DNA from 2 places in the Rhizobium sp. PRIMUS64 genome. Region 2 is predicted to be linked to the other one. Evidence: predicted binding sites of a transcription regulator. Region 2 holds the regulator's gene; the other holds the start of a gene.

Region 1 (8,964 bases), on a different contig from region 2:
TGGCAAGCGAGAATTAGCTCTCTCCACGAAATTGCCTGCTCAGATTGCGACAGAGCCAGACATGAAAAAGCCCCGGCCGAACCGGGGCTCTCGCAAGCGAAAACAGATGGAATAAATCAGCGCGTCAGGCGCTTGTGGGCCTGGCTGCCCGGGTTAAGGGCGTCGGGGCCAAGGCGGCGCACCTTGTCCTGTTCATAATCCTCGAAGTTACCTTCGAACCATTCGACATGGCCGTCGCCTTCGAAGGCGAGGATATGCGTCGCCAGACGGTCGAGGAACATGCGATCGTGGCTGATGATGATGGCGCAGCCGGCGAAATTCTCCAGCGCGTTTTCCAGCGCACCCAGCGTTTCCGTATCGAGGTCGTTGGTCGGTTCGTCGAGCAGCAGAACGTTGCCGCCGGCCTTCAGCATCTTGGCAAGGTGAACGCGGTTGCGCTGACCACCGGAGAGATTGCCGACCTTCTGCTGCTGGTCGCCGCCCTTGAAGTTGAAGGCGCCGCAATAGGCACGGGAGTTCATGTCGAACTTGCCGAGCTTGATGATTTCGGCGCCGCCGGAGATTTCTTCCCAGACCGTCTTGTCAGCCGCAAGCGCGTCACGGCTCTGGTCGACATAACCGAGATGCACGGTCTCGCCGATACGGATCGAACCGCCATCCGGCTTTTCCTGGCCAGTGATCATCTTGAACAGTGTTGTCTTGCCGGCGCCGTTCGGGCCGATGATGCCGACGATGCCGCCCGGCGGCAGCTTGATCGACAGGTCGTTGATCAGCGTGCGGCCCTCGAAGCCCTTGGTGATGCCTTCCATCTCGATGACCACCTGGCCGAGGCGCTCGCTGACCGGGATGATGATCTGCGCGTCGCCGGGACGCTGCTTCTCGGCGGCATCCACCAGCTGCTCGTAGGACTTGATACGCGCCTTGGACTTGGCCTGACGGGCCTTCGGGCTGGAAGCGATCCATTCCTGTTCGCGGCTGATCGCCTTCTGGCGCGATGCGTCTTCGCGGCTTTCCTGCAGCATGCGCTTGGCTTTCGCCTGCAGGTAGGCCGAGTAGTTGCCTTCGTAAGGAATGCCACGGCCGCGGTCGAGTTCGAGGATCCATCCGGTGACATTGTCCAGGAAGTAGCGATCGTGGGTGATCATCATCACGGCGCCCGGATAGTCGCGTAGATGCTTTTCGAGCCAGGCGATGGTTTCGGCGTCCAGGTGGTTGGTCGGTTCGTCGAGCAGCAGCAGATCCGGCTGCGAAAGCAGCAGACGGCAGAGCGCGACACGGCGACGCTCACCACCGGAAAGGCTGGTGACTTCGGCGTCGCGCGGCGGGCAACGCAGCGCTTCCATCGCCATTTCGACCTGGCTTTCCAGATCCCAGAGGTTCTGGCTGTCGATGACGTCCTGAAGCTTGGCGCCCTCTTCCGCCGTCTCATCGGAATAGTTCATCATCAATTCGTTGTAACGATCGAGGACAGCGGTCTTCGAGGCAACGCCTTCCATGACGTTCTCGAACACCGTCTTGTTGGGATCGAGATGTGGCTCCTGCTCCAGATAGCCAACCGTCGCACCCTCGGCGAGCCAGGCTTCGCCGGTATACTCCTTGTCCTGGCCCGCGATGATGCGCAGTACGGTGGATTTACCCGCGCCGTTCGGACCGAGGATACCGATCTTGGCATCCGGGTAGAACGAAAGGTGGATATTCTCCAGGATCTTCTTGTTGCCATAGGCCTTGTTGAGGCCGGACATATGATAAATGAACTGACGTGCCATGCTGCGCTGCTCCGGGCGGGAAACTTTGATTGTGCCGCTATGTAGGCGAAACAGCGCCTCCGGGCAACGCCGAAACCCGGTTTACTCAGGATTTCCGGTCAAAAGCCCGCAGCGTCGACGACGCCCTCGTCGCAGCCGAACGACGTTTTTCCAGCACCTTGGATCAGATCGGCAAGCTCGGCACTTTTCGCCGATGCCGCTCCGGCAGCTTCCGAAAGCCCGATCGTCAGCTCGCTGATCATCCTGACATTGCCGGCCCGCCGGCAGCTCATCTTGACACGATCGCCGGCACCCGGTCCAAAGCTCTTGTCGAAAGCCGCCTTGATCGCTTCGGCCTTGACCGGCTTGCCGATATTGGCAGCGAAGAGATCACGCACAGCCGACGCGTTGAGTGCACCCACGAGATGCACACCGACGCCGAAATAGTCGTCGGCACTCATCTTCGTGCAGGTGCCGTGCTTCACCCATTCATGCCGTTCCAGGCCGGATTGCGTGCCGGGCATCGCCTTGGCAAGCGCCGTCTTCGTCTCCGCTGCAAGCGTGACCTCCGGTAGCTTGTTCCAGTCGCCGTCCTTGTCGGCGGTCTTCTGATCGGCGCTCACACCACAATAATCCTGCCGCATCGGCCAGAGCCCGTGCAACGAGAAGTTCGTCGCGTCAGGGCGCTCGCCGGTCTGGCTGGCGCATTCGGCCTTCTTCTGGTTTGTCTGGCAAAAAGCCGGCTGCCAGCTCGCCGCCAGAATGAAGCGGGTGCGCCCGCCGGCCTCCTGCGCCACGGCGGCGCCGGCAATAACCATCGACACAGCGAACGACAAGGTACGCAATTGCATGCTGCTCATTTCAACCCCCAAAAAGAACAATACAGGAACAAATAAGCATCAAATTCAAAAGGCCGCAACCCTGAATCGCAACAAGGCTGCAATTTGTTATCGGATAACCAAACGCCGATGTTGCAATTACCCGGCGATCTGGTCTGTTGCCGCCGGGAGGACCCACATGTTTTCTGAAACGCAAAGGCTCGCCGTGCCAGGGGCGTCGCTGGCCTATCACCATGCCGAGGCCATCACCCCCGCACGCGGGATCCTGTTGATATCGCATGGCTTGGCCGAACATTCGAAACGATACCGCTCCTTTGCCGAGGCGATGGCGGTGCGCGGCTATCCTGTCTATGCCCACGATCATCGCGGCCACGGCGAGACGACGGCAGCCGATGCGCCGATCGGCCGCTTTGCCCGGCGCGGTGGGGTCGAAAGGGTGATTGGCGACGTCATCGCCATGCGCGGCCATGCGGCCTCCTGCCATCCCGGCCTGCCGGTGATCCTCTTCGGCCATTCGATGGGCGGCCTCATCGCCCTCAATGCAGCCGTCACGGCTCCGGCCGACTTCGATGCTGTCGCCGTCTGGAATTCGAATTTCGCCGTTGGCCTTGCCGGCCGCGCCGCCCAGGCGATCCTGCTTGCCGAGCGCATGCTGAAGGGCTCTGACGTGCCGAGCGGCCTGCTGCCGAAGCTCACCTTCGGCACCTGGGGCAAATCCATTGCCGGCCGCCGCACCGAGTTCGATTGGCTGTCGCGTCGTCCTGATGAAGTTGACAAGTATGTCGCCGATCCACTCTGCGGCTTCGACGCCTCAGTCTCTCTCTGGCTCGATCTCTTCGAGTTGACCTTCCGCGCGCCGCAGAAAATCCATCTCGACCGGCTGCCGCGGGATATGCCGATCCATCTGGTCGGCGGTGGAGTGGACCCGGCGACAGAGCGTGGAAAAGCGGTACTCTGGCTGTCAAACCATTTGAAAGACCAAGGCTTCTCCCGTATCAGCAGTGAGATATATCAGGACATGCGGCACGAAACACTGAATGAGATCGGCGCGGATGCGGCGATCGCAGCCTTCGCCGAGTGGTGCGACAGGGCCGTCGCAAGATCCTGAGCGACCAATATCCTGAGTACAGGGATTTCATCATGAGCAGCTCCTCCGCCCGCCCCGTTTCGTCCGCCTCCGACGTGACGATGGGGCTTGTGCTGATGGTACTCTCGGTGATGGTCTCGCCGCTCATCGATATTTTTGCCAAGCTTGCGATCACGACCGTGCCATCCGGGGAGATCACCGCCGGCCGTTTCATCGTCCAGGCGCTCTGCATGCTGCCACTGGTGATATGGCGGCGCAGCTTCGCCGATTTTTCCTGGCGACAGAGCCTGTTCCATGCCATCCGCGGCGCGATCATCACCGTCTCGATGATCTCCTTCGTCACGACGCTGAAATATATGGCGGTCGCAGACGCGATCGCGATCTTCTTCGTCGAGCCGATCATGGTGACGATCCTCGGTGGCATCTTCCTGAAGGAGACGATTGGCTGGCGGCGGTATACCGCCTGCGGCGTCGGCTTCTTCGGGGCGATGCTGATCATCCAGCCGAGTTTCGAAGAGGTCGGCTACATCGCGCTTCTGCCTGTCGTCAGCGCGCTGTGCATCGCCATCTTCGTGCTGATGACCCGCGCCCTCTCGCGCAGGGAAGACCCCTGGTCGATGCAGTTCCAGATGAGCATCTGGGGCCTGCTCTTCTGTGTCCTCCTGCTTTTCCTCGGTCAGGGAACCGGCTCGGACCTCTTCGATCCGGTCATGCCGGAAGGCCGCGCCTGGTTCTATGTCGCCGGCGTCGGCGCCATGGCCGCAATCACCGGCATCCTCGGCGTCTACGCCTATCGCGCAGCACCGGCCTCGACGCTGGCGCCGCTGCAATATTTCGAGATCGTCTCGGCGACAATCTTCGCCTGGCTGGTCTTCGGCGACTTTCCGGATGCGGTCAAATGGCTCGGCATTGCCATCATCGTGGCATCAGGCTTCTACATCCTCTGGCGCGAGCGCCGCTTTGCTTCAAAGCCTGTATCCGATACATCTGAGGTGACGCTGGCGCCTTAAATGAGAATGAGAGCCCGGAGGAACATGACGGAGACCGTGACGAAAAAGCCGCCGCTTGCCGGTATCCGGGTGATCGAGCTTGCCCGCGTGCTCGCCGGCCCCTGGGCAGGACAGATGCTCGCCGATCTCGGTGCCGACGTCATCAAGGTCGAAAATCCCGACGGCGGCGACGACACGCGCCAATGGGGGCCGCCCTTCGTCGAAAGTGCCGATGGCGAGAACCTCTCGGCCGCCTATTACCACGCCGCCAATCGCGGCAAGCGCTCCGTCACTGCCGATCTGAAGAGCGCCGAAGGCCAGGATTTCGTCCGCCGCCTCGTCTCCACCGCCGACGTGGTCATCGAGAATTTCAAGCTCGGCGGCCTCGTCAAATACGGGCTCGATTATGACAGCCTGCGCAAGGTGAACCCGAAGCTCGTCTATTGCTCGATCACCGGCTTCGGCCAGAACGGCCCTTATGCCAGCCTCCCCGGCTACGATTACATCGTCCAGGGCATGTCCGGCTTCATGTCGATCACCGGTGAACCAGGCGGCCAGCCGATGAAGGCAGGCGTCGCCATTGCCGATATCTTCACCGGCATCTATGCCGTCTCGGCGATCGAAGCCGCCCTGATTCACGCCCTCAAATCAGGCGAAGGCCAGTTGGTCGACATGGCCCTGCTCGATGTGCAATCGGCCGTGCTTGCCAATCAGAACATGAACTATCTGATTTCCGGCGAGGCGCCGACCCGCCTCGGCAACGCCCATCCCAATATCTCGCCCTATGAGGTCGTGCCGACGGCGGACGGCTACCTCATTCTCGCAGTTGGAAACGATGGGCAGTTCCGTCGCCTCTGCACCATCCTTGGCCTGGAGGCCATCGCCGGCGACGAGCGTTTCGCCACCAACAAGGCCCGCGTCGGCAATCGCGGCGAAGTGCGACGCCTCGTCTCCACCGAGACGTTGAAATGGCAGAAGGCGGATCTGCTAAAGGCCTGCGAGGAGAACGCGGTTCCATCAGGCGCCATCAATACGATCGAGGAAATGTTCGCCCATCCGCAGGTGCAGGCCCGCGGCCTGCGCATCGACCTTGCAGATGCCGCGGGCACTGTGATCCCCGGTGTCAGGACGCCTGTGGTGCTGTCGGAGACGCCGCTGCGTTACATCAGGCCGAGCCCGCGTCTTGGCGAACATCAGGCCGAAATCCTGGCGGAGCTCGCCGAGCTCGAGAGGAAGGCATCGTCATGAAGAAGGCATTGTCATGAAGAAGACGGGCGGAGAACTGATCGTCGAGGCGCTGAAGGCGAATGGCGTCAAGCGTCTCTCCTGCGTGCCCGGCGAGAGCTTCCTCGCCGTGCTCGATGCGTTGCGCGACAGCGATATCGACGTCCTTGTCTGCCGCCAGGAGGGCGGAGCGGCGATGATGGCGGATTGTTGGGGCAGGCTGACCGGCGAACCCGGCATTTGCATGGTGACCCGCGGCCCCGGCGCCACCAACGCCTCCGCCGGCCTGCATATATCAAGGCAGGACTCGATCCCGATGATCCTGTTCATCGGCCAGGTGCAGCGGGAAGCACGCGAGCGCGAGGCCTTCCAGGAGGTCGAGTTCCGCCGCGCCTTCACCGAATTCGCCAAATGGGTGGGTGAGATCGACGATGCCGCCCGTATTCCCGAATTCGTCACCCGCGCCTTTGCGGTCGCAACCTCCGGCCGACCTGGCCCTGTCGTGTTGACGCTGCCGGAGGACATGTTGCGCGATGAGGTCGAGGCACCCCGCGCCAGGCACTATGCCAACGTCGAGGCCCATCCCGGCCGCCGCCAGATCGACGATTTCTATCTCCGCTTGCTGAAGGCCGAGCGGCCGATGGTAATCCTTGGCGGCACGCGCTGGGATGCCGATGCCGTCGCCGATTTTCAGAGCTTCGCCGAGCGTTTCCAGCTGCCTGTCGGCTGTTCCTTCCGCCGGCAGATGTTGTTCGATCATCTTCATCCCTGCTATGCCGGCGATGTCGGCATCGGTATCAATCCCACTCTGGCGAAGGAGATCAAGGAGAGCGACCTGCTGATCCTCCTCGGCAGCCGCATGTCGGAAATGCCGTCCTCCTCCTATACGCTGATCGATATCCCCTACCCCCAGCAATCGCTGGTGCACATCTATCCCGACCCTTCCGAGCTCGGCCGCGTCTATCGCCCGGATCTTGCCATCTGCGCGGCACCGGCCGATTTCGTCGCCGCGCTCGCCGATCTGGAAGCGCCGGGCGAACCGCACTGGACCGAGCGCACCGCACGCCTGCACCAGGTCTATCTCGCCTGGTCGACGCCGCCATCGACAGGTCCGGGCGCCGTCCATATGGGGCCGATCATGGAATGGCTGGAGGCCAATACCGGACCGCAGACGATCTTCACCAATGGTGCGGGCAACTACGCCACCTGGGTGCACCGCTTCCATCGTTTTCGCCGTTTCAACACCCAAGCCGCCCCCACCTCCGGCTCGATGGGTTACGGCCTGCCGGCGGCGGTGGCCGCCAAGCGGCTGTTTCCCGAGCGCGAAGTCATCTGCTTTGCCGGCGACGGCTGCTTCCTGATGCACGGCCAGGAATTCGCCACCGCCATCCGCTACGGCCTGCCGATCATCGCAGTCGTCGTCAACAACGGCATCTACGGCACGATCCGCATGCATCAGGAGCGCGAGTATCCCGGCCGCGTCAGCAGCACCGATCTGACCAATCCCGACTTCGCAGCCCTTGCCCGCGCCTATGGCGGCCACGGCGAGACGGTGGAAACGACAGCGGAATTCGCCCCCGCCTTCGAGCGGGCACGTGCCAGCGGAAAACCCGCGATCATCGAAATCAAGCTCGATCCCGAGGCGATCACGCCGACGCGGACCCTGACGCAGATTCGCGAGAAATCCTGATTGAAAAGCGGCGCTTGAGACGGCAGAATCTTAGCGAGCGAGCTCGCGCTTCAGCATTCTGCCCAGCTGATCGCAGCTCTCGTTGGTATATTGTCTCGTCGACTGCCGCGTGACACCACGGCGAGCAGTACCAAAAGCCCGTTCTGTTGCGGTTTCCGGGTCTTTGAGTTCTTTTCGAGCAAACTTCAGGAAAAGAGCTTTCGCGTCGCTGACGAGCTGTGGACGCTTGTAGTGCATGTCGCAAGTCAATGCGATGACCATGCTCACGGAGGCCACGCCAAGCCCCTCACCTCTAGGGATTGACGGAAGTTCTTCCGTAGAAGCCACGGAGGCCGCGAGGCAACCGGCAAAACAAAGTGTCAGCAGGCGTCTCGTCGGCATCCGTGTCCTCAAATCAGATCGCAGCCGTGATGATGAACTCGACCTTGTATTTCGGCGCAGCGAGCTTGGCTTCGCTGGTGGCGCGGGCCGGCGGATTGGCCGGATCGATCCAGCCTTCCCAGACGGCGTTCATCTCGGCGAAATCGGCGATATCGGACAGGTAGATGATCGTCTGCAGGATCTTCGACTTGCTGCTGCCTGATGCAGCCAGCAGGCGGTCGACTTCGGCAAGCGAGGACTTGCACTGATCGGTGACGCTTTCGCCCTCGCCGACCTGACCTGCGAGATAGACCGTGTTGCCGTGAATGACGGCGCCGCTCATGCGCGAGCCGACGTCGATACGCTTAATGCTCATTATAGTCTCCTGAGTGAATGGAGGTGGCGGCGCTGAGGTTCAACGCCGGAAAATCGGCCCCCCGGAACGGGCTCAATTACGGATATGGTGGGTCTTCTGGTAAATCGCCGTCGAGCGCGCGCCGGAGCGGCAATAGCCGAGCATCGGCCGCGGGAATTCATCGAGCGCGTCGACCATGCCCTGCACGGCTTCCTCGGTCACGCCCATCGGTCCAACCGGCACATGGGCGATCTCGAGGCCGAGCTCCTTGGCGCGCGCCTCGATGACGGAGAACGACGTCTGGTCGGGACTTTCGTGATCGGGGCGGTGGCAGACGATCGATTTGAACCCCAGCGCCTTGATCTCGTCGAGCTCCTCCAGCGTGATCTGGCCCGAAACCGAATATTCATCGTCGATCTGGCGAATATCCATCGTCTTGTCTCCTCAAAAATCGTGGGCTGAAGGTCTACGACGGAGGTCTGCCAGCGTCAACAACACTTCGTTCACAGGAAGGTAAAGGTCAGCGCATGGCTTCGGCTCTCGCCGGGCGCCAACATGTTGAACTCACCAGCGGCCTGAAGCTCGTCGCGCGATATCCAGCGATGCGAAACCGGCTCGATACCGATGATATGGGCGGGCGCCTTCTGGTTCCGCCAGACCTGCAGATGGGGCAGC
Region 2 (8,964 bases):
GCGTGATGCCGGAATAGAAGTCAATGTTCGGATAGAGCTTCTTTTCGATGAAATATTCGTCGGTGAGCGCGATGCGCTCCAGCTCCATCGCCACTTCGAGCAACGGATCATCCTTGATGCCGAGTTCGCCGAGCACTTCATGCGTCGTCTTCTGCATGATCTTGGCGCGCGGATCGTAGTTCTTGTAGACGCGGTGACCGAAGCCCATCAGGCGGAACGGATCGTTCTTGTCCTTGGCGCGGGCGATATATTCCGGAATGTGGTCGACCGAGCCGATTTCGTTCAGCATGTTGAGCGCTGCTTCGTTGGCGCCGCCATGCGCGGGGCCCCAGAGGCAGGCGATGCCGGCGGCGATGCAGGCGAACGGGTTGGCGCCCGACGAACCGGCGAGACGGACGGTCGAGGTCGAGGCGTTCTGCTCATGATCGGCATGCAGGATGAAAATGCGGTCCATGGCGCGGGCAAGCACCGGATTGACCACATATTCCTCGCAAGGCACGGCAAAACACATGCGCAGGAAGTTCGAGGCATAGTCGAGGTCGTTCTTCGGGTAAACGAAGGGCTGGCCGATATGGTACTTGTAGGCCATGGCGGCAAGCGTCGGCATCTTGGCGATCATGCGCAGGCTGGCGACCATGCGCTGGTGCGGATCGGTGATGTCGGTGGAGTCGTGGTAGAAGGCCGACAGCGCGCCGACGCAGCCGCACATGACGGCCATCGGATGCGCATCGCGGCGGAAGCCGGTGAAGAAGCGGCTCATCTGCTCGTGCACCATGGTGTGGTGCGTGACGCGATAATCGAAATCCTTCTTCTGCACGGTGGTCGGCAGTTCGCCGTAAAGCAAGAGGTAGCAGACCTCGAGGAAGTCGCCATGTTCGGCAAGCTGCTCGATCGGATAGCCGCGATGCAGCAGGACACCTTCGTCGCCGTCGATGTAGGTGATTTTCGATTCACAGGATGCAGTCGACGTGAAACCCGGATCGTAGGTGAAGGAAGCCGTGTTCTTGTAGAGGGCACCGATATCGATGACGCTCGGTCCGATCGTGCCGCTTTTAACGGCAAGGTCGACTGATTTGTCACCGATTTTTATTGTAGCGCTTTGATCCGTCATGCTGATCCTCCGAAATGGCGGTGGCGCCATAAAAGCGCCATAGGGGTTAAGCGTCCTCACCGATAGCTATATGATCGCGAGGCTAATGCCAAGTTACCGTGATGGCATTTTGTGCATTGCAGTATCACCTTTTAGGCACTGCAGCGATGAGCCGCATGCATATCGGAAGCCGATGATTCGACTGCTCTTTTGGCTCTTTCAATTTTCCCTCACTTTTCAATCGATTATTCTTGCCGGATTTGATTGGCGGTTGCATTCTGGCTGTCTGGGCGAGTGACCTTGGGCAGCACATGCAGGAGTTGACGACAGTCGAATTGCGGCCGGAAGCAGGCGCCGGCCTTGCCGACTCCGCCGGTTTTTCTCCGCCTGTCGTGGTGACGCGGCCTGCAAGGACGCAGTCGGCGACACCGTGGCGCCACCGGCTGCCGGCAGCAGCCTCGCAATCGCTGCGTGGTGGCATGCGCATGCTGGGCGAAGAGGCGGACCATGGCCGCCTGCTGCTGTTCTCACCGGTCTTCCTCGGCGCCGGCTCAGCCTTCTGGTTTCTAGCGGCATCGGACTTCCCGCTCGTTGCATCGCTGCTCTGCCTGTTGGTGCTGACCGTCGCGGTTCTCATCGCCAGCCGCAGCCGGGCGGCATTGCGGGCAACGCTGCTGGCGCTTGCACTTGTCGCCTGCGGCGTGGTCTCGGCGCAGCTCGAGAGCCGACGGGCTTCGACCGTGATCCTCGATTCATCAGTGACGACGACGGTGACCGGCCGTGTCGAGCGGCGCGAAGGCGATGGTCGCGGGCGGTGGCGCTATATTCTTGCCGTCACCGGCACTGAGGCGCCGGAGGTGAAGCGGCCGCCGGGGCGCATAACCGCGATCGCCCGCGGCGCGGACGCGCCTTTCGAGATCGGTGATATCATAACCGGCAGGGCACGGCTGACGCCGCCAGCAGGTCCAGCGCTTCCGGAGCTCAACGACTTCTCCTTCGGTGCCTATTTCGATGGCATCGGCGCCAACGGCTTCTTCTACGGTGCGCCGACAAAGGTCGATTTGCAGGCAGGTCCGCAAGCGGCCAGATCGACGACGGAAGCGCTGCTCGAAGGTCTCTATCGGCTGCGCAGCGGTATCGGCGACCGCATAAGGTCGATCCTGCCCGGCGACACCGGCGCTTTTGCCGCTGCTCTGGTGACGGACGAGCGGCGCGCCATCTCGAATGAGACGACGGAGGCGCTGCGCCAGTCCGGTCTGGCTCATATCATCGCTATCTCCGGCCTCAACATGGCGCTGTCAGCCGGCATCTTCTTCGTCGGTTTCCGCATGCTGCTCAGCCTCTTTCCCGGTGTCGCCCAAGCCTATCCGACCAAGAAGATCGCTGCTGCCGGCGCGCTCATCGCCGTCACGGCCTATTTCCTGATCTCCGGCTTTGCCGTCTCGGCCGAACGCGCCTTCATCATGATGGCGATCATGTTGATTGCCGTCTTCTTCGACCGGCCGTCGATCAGCCTGCGCAATGTCGCTCTCTCGACGCTCGTCATTCTCGCCATTTCACCGTCCGAGGTCTTGGGTCCGAGTTTCCAGATGTCCTTTGCCGCGACATTGGCGTTGGTATCTGGCTACCAGCTGTGGAAGGACCGGCGCGTCCGCGAAAACGCTTTCCTGAAGCTGCCGGTTTTTCGGCCCGTCGTTACGGTTGCGGGTTTCTTCGGCGGCGTCTTCCTGACCTCGCTGATCGGCGGCTTTTCCACCGCGCTGTTTTCGATCGAGCATTTTCATCGCCTGACTGCCTATGGCCTGCCGGCAAACCTCGCGACGATGCCGATCATCTCCTTCATCATCATGCCGGCCGGGTTGCTGGCGATGCTGCTCATGCCTTTCGGTCTGGACGTTTTGCCTTGGAAGGTCGTCGGATTCGGCCTCGATCTGGTGATCGCGATCGCAAAGACGGTGTCCGGCTGGGGTGGCGACATCGGCATCGGCCGCTTGCCCGCTTCGTATTTCGCGATAGCCGTCGCAGGCTTTCTGCTGCTGACGCTGCTCCGCACCCGGCTGCGCCATATCGGCACATCGATCATCGCGGTGTCGACGCTCGTCCTCTTGCTTCTGCCGGTTCCCCGGCCGCCGGATCTGGCGATTTCGGAGGATGGTGGTCTCGTCGCAATCGTCGAGGCGGGGGCCATGGCTTCCAACCGTGGAAGACCGCCGGATTTCATCTTCGACCAGTGGCAGAGAGCGCTGGTCCTGCCGACGCATCACCCGCCGAAGATGCTGGATGGTCCTGTTCTTCCGCCGGAGGGAGAAGACCGCCGCGTCAGGCTTTCCCGCGATCAGCAGAACGAAGCAAGGTCGGCGATGCGGGCGGCTGCAGCGGCCGGTGAAGCAAACCGCTTTTCCTGCGTCAAGAAGGCCTGGTGCACATCAAGGCTTGGCAATGGTCACGTGGTTGCTGTCATCGACAATGCCGCCTATCTCGGTCCAGCATGCGACGCGGCCGATATCGTCGTGACGTCGGTCCGCCTGCGCTTCAACAGCTGCCGCTCAGGGGCGACGCTCTTCACCGGCGAAACGCTGCGCAGGACCGGTTCCGTCGAGTTGCGCTTCGCCGACGCCGGCCTGGAGGTCGCAACCGCATTCGATGCATTGTCGCGGCCATGGATGCGGCATCGCGCCTATGACTGGCGCAGCAACAGTTTTGCCGAATCTAGAATGCCTGATGTCAGTGATAGCGGCGAATGAGGCCGACGAGCTTGCCCTGAACCTTGACGCGGTCCGGCCCGAAAATCCGGGTCTCGTAAGCCGGGTTGGCCGCCTCCAGCGCGATCGAGGCGCCTTTGCGGCGGAAGCGTTTGAGTGTCGCTTCTTCGTCGTCGACGAGAGCAACGACGATGTCACCAGGACTTGCGGTGCTGCCGTTGCGAATAATCACGGTGTCGCCGTCGAAGATGCCGGCGTCGATCATCGAATCGCCCTTGACCTCGAGCGCATAATGTTCACCGGAACCGAGCATGTCGGCCGGAACGACGATGTCGTGGGTGTTGTTCTGGATCGCCGAGATCGGAACACCGGCGGCGATACGGCCCATGACCGGCACGGAGACCGAGTTGCCGTTGTCGGCGACGGGTTTTGCGGGAGCAGGAGTGGCGACCGGCTGCGGCTTGCCAAGGCTGCCCTCGATGACGCTGGGCGAAAAGCCCCGCCGGGGCTGAATGCTGGGGCTGTAGGCCTCCGGAAGCTTGATAACCTCGAGCGCACGGGCGCGGTTCGGTAGGCGGCGAATGAAGCCACGTTCCTCGAGCGCCGTAATCAGCCGGTGAATCCCGGACTTGGAAGCGAGGTCCAGGGCATCCTTCATTTCGTCGAAAGATGGCGGAACGCCGGATTCCTTCATGCGCTCATGAATGAAAAGGAGAAGCTCCTGTTGTTTGCGCGTGAGCATCGACGTTGTGACCTCGTGATTGAAACAAATCCAGAACAGACACTATATGTTCCATATGTGTTCCGCAAGTAGCTAAATTTCCGTAAAACTTGGCGCCAACTCGTTGAGATTTTTATTTTCATTCGCCGGATTGGGACACATCTCTTGCATTGAGGGGCGCGCCATCGCACATCTCTTGCCGTTTCCAGGAGGGATATCATGAACGAGCGTTCCGCCAAGCCGCACCCGCTGGATCATGTGGTGCTGCCCGTCGTCAATATCGATCTGGCGCGCGAGAGGCTTGGCAAGCTCGGCTTCACCGTTGCCGCCGATGCACGCCATCCCTTCGGAACGGAAAACGCCTGCGTCTTTTTTGCCGACAAGACCTATCTGGAGCCGCTCGGGATTGCGAGTGTCGAGGAGAGCGAGGCCTCAGCGCGGCAAGGCAATGTTTTCACCGCCCGCAACCGGGCCTTCCGCTTCCGCTGCGGCGAGGAGGGGCTTTCGGGGCTTGCTTTCGGCAGTAAGGATGCCGGCATCGATCATCAGAACTTCGTCGGCAACGGATCGAGCGCCGGCGAGATGCTGCAGTTCACCCGGCCGATGACGATGCCGGACGGTTCTGAGAGCATCGCCGGCTTCAAGCTGGCTTTTGCCGGCGACCTGCGAGCGCCCGATCTCTTCCTTTTCAGCGTCGAACGCGTCAATCCGCTGCCGGCCGACCGCGGCGCGCTGGAGACGCATGCCAATGGCGTCACCGGCATTGCCGAGATCGCGCTCTGCGCGCCTGATGCCGCCGCTTTCGGAGCCTTCGTCGGCCTTGCCGTGGCGCAGGCGGCAGTCGAGAAAACCGGTTTTGGCGTCAATGTTGCTGCTTCGAACGCGAAAATCAGCCTGATGACGCCGGAAGGGCTAGAAGCCTATTTCGAGATCGCCGGCTCATCCGCCGATCGCGGCCTGCGTGGCCGGGCAATCCTCTTCATTGTCGCCGATCTTGCCGTGACAGAAGCGCATTTGGCTGCTAACGGGGTGACATACACGCGCAAGAACAATCGCATTCTGGTGAAGCCCGCGCCCGGGCAGGGCACGCTCTTCGCCTTCGAGGAGACACGATGAGCACTGAGACGAATTCCGAAGTCAAGATCGGCGAAGGCCAAGGCCAGGTGACCTTTTCCAATACCGGCCGCCTGTCGCTGATTGCCGGTCCCTGCCAGATGGAGAGCCGCGACCACGCCTTCATGGTTGCCGGTACGCTGAAAGAGCTTTGCGCAAAGCTCGGCATCGGCCTCGTTTACAAGAGCTCCTTCGACAAGGCGAACCGCACTTCTCTTTCGGCTGAACGCGGCATCGGGATCGAAAAGGGCATGGAGGTCTTTGCTGACCTCAAGAAGGAATTCGGCTTTCCTGTCCTGACCGACGTTCATACCGCCGAGCAATGCGCGGAGGTGGCAAAGGTCGTCGACGTCCTGCAGATCCCGGCCTTCCTTTGCCGCCAGACCGACCTTCTCATCGCCGCCGCCAAGACCGGCCGCGTCGTCAATGTCAAGAAGGGCCAGTTCCTCGCTCCCTGGGATATGAAGAACGTCCTGAAGAAGCTCAACGCCAGCGGCAATCCGAACGTGCTGCTGTGCGAGCGTGGCGCCTCCTTCGGTTATAATACGCTGGTTTCCGACATGCGTTCGCTGCCGATCATGGCGGCGATGGGCGCGCCCGTTATCTTCGATGCCACCCATTCCGTTGCGCAGCCGGGCGGGCAGGGCGATTCCTCCGGCGGTCAGCGGGAATTCGTGGAAACGCTGGCGCGCGCAGCAGTGGCCACCGGTATTGCCGGCGTCTTCGTCGAAACCCACCAGGACCCCGACAATGCACCTTCCGACGGCCCGAACATGGTCTATCTCAAGGACATGCCGCGGCTGCTTGAAAAGCTGCTTGCCTTCGATGCGGTCGCCAAGGCTTGACGTTCAACAGCCTGACATGATCGTGCTATAGGCATGTCGCGAAAAAGTGTGCAGCGGTTTTGCGACAACGACATGCGGAAAGCCAAAGACCTAAAGCGTGGCAAGCGAATCTGAAAGATCGCGACGCTCTTTAGGCGAGATCCGAACGCTTTCGAAGGCTGGAAATTGCAGCATTGTAATTTGCACGCCTTCGACTAAGACAGGTTTCGAACCGACTTATCACCACCCACCGAGCAGGAAGAACCCATGACTGCAATCACCGATATCATCGCCCGCGAGATTCTCGATAGCCGTGGCAACCCCACCGTCGAAGTCGATGTCTATCTCGAAGATGGCAGCATGGGCCGCGCGGCCGTTCCCTCGGGCGCCTCGACGGGCGCGCATGAGGCGGTCGAACTGCGCGACGGCGGCAAGCGCTACCTGGGCAAGGGTGTCGAAAAGGCGGTGGAAGCCGCCAACACCGAGATCTTCGACGCGATCGGTGGCATCGACGCCGAAAACCAGATCCAGATCGACAATATCATGATCGAGCTGGACGGCACGCCGAACAAGTCGCGCCTCGGCGCCAACGCCATCCTCGGCGTGTCGCTCGCCGTCGCCAAGGCTGCCGCCCAGGCGTCCGGCCTGCCGCTCTACCGGTATGTCGGCGGCGCTTCCGCCAGCCTGCTGCCGGTGCCGATGATGAACATCATCAACGGCGGCGCCCACGCCGACAATCCGATCGATTTCCAGGAATTCATGATCCTGCCGGTCGGCGCCGATTCGATCGCCGAAGCCGTGCGCATGGGTTCGGAAGTCTTCCATACGCTGCGCAAGGAACTTGCCGCGCAGGGCCATAACACCAATGTCGGCGACGAAGGCGGTTTCGCACCGGGTCTGAAGAGTGCTTCGGAAGCTCTCGACTTCATCATGAAGTCGGTCGAGAAAGCCGGCTACAAGCCGGGCGAGGACATCTACCTCGGCCTCGACTGCGCCTCGACCGAATTCTTCAAGGACGGCAAATACGTTCTCGAAGGGGAAGGCCGCACGCTGGAATCGGGCGCCATGGCCGAATATCTGGCTGAGCTCGCCGCCAAGTATCCGATCATCTCGATCGAGGACGGCATGGCCGAAGACGATTGGGACGGCTGGAAGACGCTGACCGACCTGACCGGCAAGAAGACCCAGCTCGTCGGCGACGATCTCTTCGTTACCAACTCCGCCCGTCTTCGCGACGGCATCCGCATGGGCGTCGCCAACTCGATCCTCGTCAAGGTCAACCAGATCGGCTCGCTGACGGAAACGCTCGATGCCGTCAACACGGCGCACAAGGCGGCCTATACCGCCGTCATGTCGCACCGCTCCGGCGAGACCGAAGATTCGACCATCGCCGATCTCGCCGTCGCCACCAACTGCGGTCAGATCAAGACCGGCTCGCTGTCGCGTTCCGACCGTCTTGCCAAGTACAACCAGCTGATCCGCATCGAAGAGGGCCTCGGCCCGCAGGCCCAGTATGCCGGCCGCTCGATCATTCGCGGCTGATCGGATCTGATGTTCAATGGTTTAACCCGCGCCTTCCCGGCGCGGGTTTTTTATTGCCCGGTTTTTAGAGTCAACGAACGGTTAATCTCTGCGCGTTAGATTGAACGAATTGGTAATGCGTTCAAGAGCATGCGTGTATGTGGACAAAGCATCATAAGAAGAGAAAGATCGGTCGCTTCGTCATTCCGGCCATGACGGTCGCCTTCCTCTCCTATTTCGGTTATCATTGCATCCATGGCGATTACGGCCTGCGCGCAACGGAGACGTTCGAGCATCAGCGTGTCGCGCGTGAAAAAGAGCTTGCAGTCTTGAAGGCGAAGCGCGAACATCTGGAAAATCAGGTCGCGCTCCTCAGTGACGGCTCGCTCGACAAGGATATGTTGGACGAAAAAGCGCGTTATCAGCTCAACATGTCGCGCGCGGACGAGATCGTCATATTCAACCATTATTCCAATTAACCGAAAACAGGTTAATTGGAATTTTCATAGTTCTTCCAATAATTTAGCAGCGAATACGAGCCATGCAATTATGGCATTGCTGTGGTCATATTTCTTCCCTATGGTACGCCCCACCAAGAAACGACAAACCCATAGGGAGGGTTGAATGGCGCCGCGAAAGACCGCGACCGTTTCCAGCCGCAAAACTGCAGCAAAACCGGCAGCCAAAGCATCGAATGGAGGCCCTGTAGCCGACTTCGATCGCAATGAAGAGCTCAAGGCCTATCGCGAGATGCTGTTGATCCGTCGCTTCGAGGAGAAGGCCGGCCAGCTTTACGGCATGGGCTTCATCGGCGGCTTTTGTCACCTCTACATCGGTCAGGAAGCTGTCGTCGTCGGCATGCAGATGGCGCAGAAGGAAGGCGACCAGGTCATCACCGCCTATCGCGATCACGGCCATATGCTGGCAACCGGCATGGAAGCACGCGGCGTCATGGCGGAACTGACCGGGCGTCGCAGCGGCTATTCCCACGGC

The links. Region 2 encodes LexA, which represses DNA repair genes until DNA is damaged. Its sites were predicted from a motif close to TGTTCNNNNTGTGTTCNG; they were not measured.
Region 1: MOV76_RS22915 (ribonuclease T2 family protein) is a predicted target of LexA. The motif match lies at 2,619-2,636, and genes of this name have one in related genera.

What each region holds. Positions count from the first base shown of each region.
Region 1 is NZ_JALBGX010000063.1:29,706-38,669, reverse strand. It holds gene ettA (energy-dependent translational throttle protein EttA) at 117-1,766, opposite strand; gene MOV76_RS22915 (ribonuclease T2 family protein) at 1,865-2,605, opposite strand; gene MOV76_RS22910 (alpha/beta fold hydrolase) at 2,763-3,692, shown strand; gene MOV76_RS22905 (DMT family transporter) at 3,725-4,681, shown strand; gene MOV76_RS22900 (CaiB/BaiF CoA-transferase family protein) at 4,706-5,908, shown strand; gene MOV76_RS22895 (thiamine pyrophosphate-binding protein) at 5,922-7,574, shown strand; gene MOV76_RS22890 (hypothetical protein) at 7,605-7,841, opposite strand; gene MOV76_RS22885 (RidA family protein) at 7,969-8,310, opposite strand; gene MOV76_RS22880 (TIGR01244 family sulfur transferase) at 8,383-8,721, opposite strand; gene MOV76_RS22875 (aldose 1-epimerase family protein) at 8,793-8,964, opposite strand, start outside.
Region 2 is NZ_JALBGX010000170.1:2,429-11,392, reverse strand. It holds gene gltA (citrate synthase) at 1-1,111, opposite strand, end outside; gene MOV76_RS35050 (ComEC/Rec2 family competence protein) at 1,402-3,834, shown strand; gene lexA (transcriptional repressor LexA) at 3,815-4,534, opposite strand; gene MOV76_RS35040 (VOC family protein) at 4,733-5,629, shown strand; gene kdsA (3-deoxy-8-phosphooctulonate synthase) at 5,626-6,471, shown strand; gene eno (phosphopyruvate hydratase) at 6,718-7,992, shown strand; gene MOV76_RS35025 (septum formation initiator family protein) at 8,130-8,450, shown strand; gene pdhA (pyruvate dehydrogenase (acetyl-transferring) E1 component subunit alpha) at 8,596-8,964, shown strand, end outside.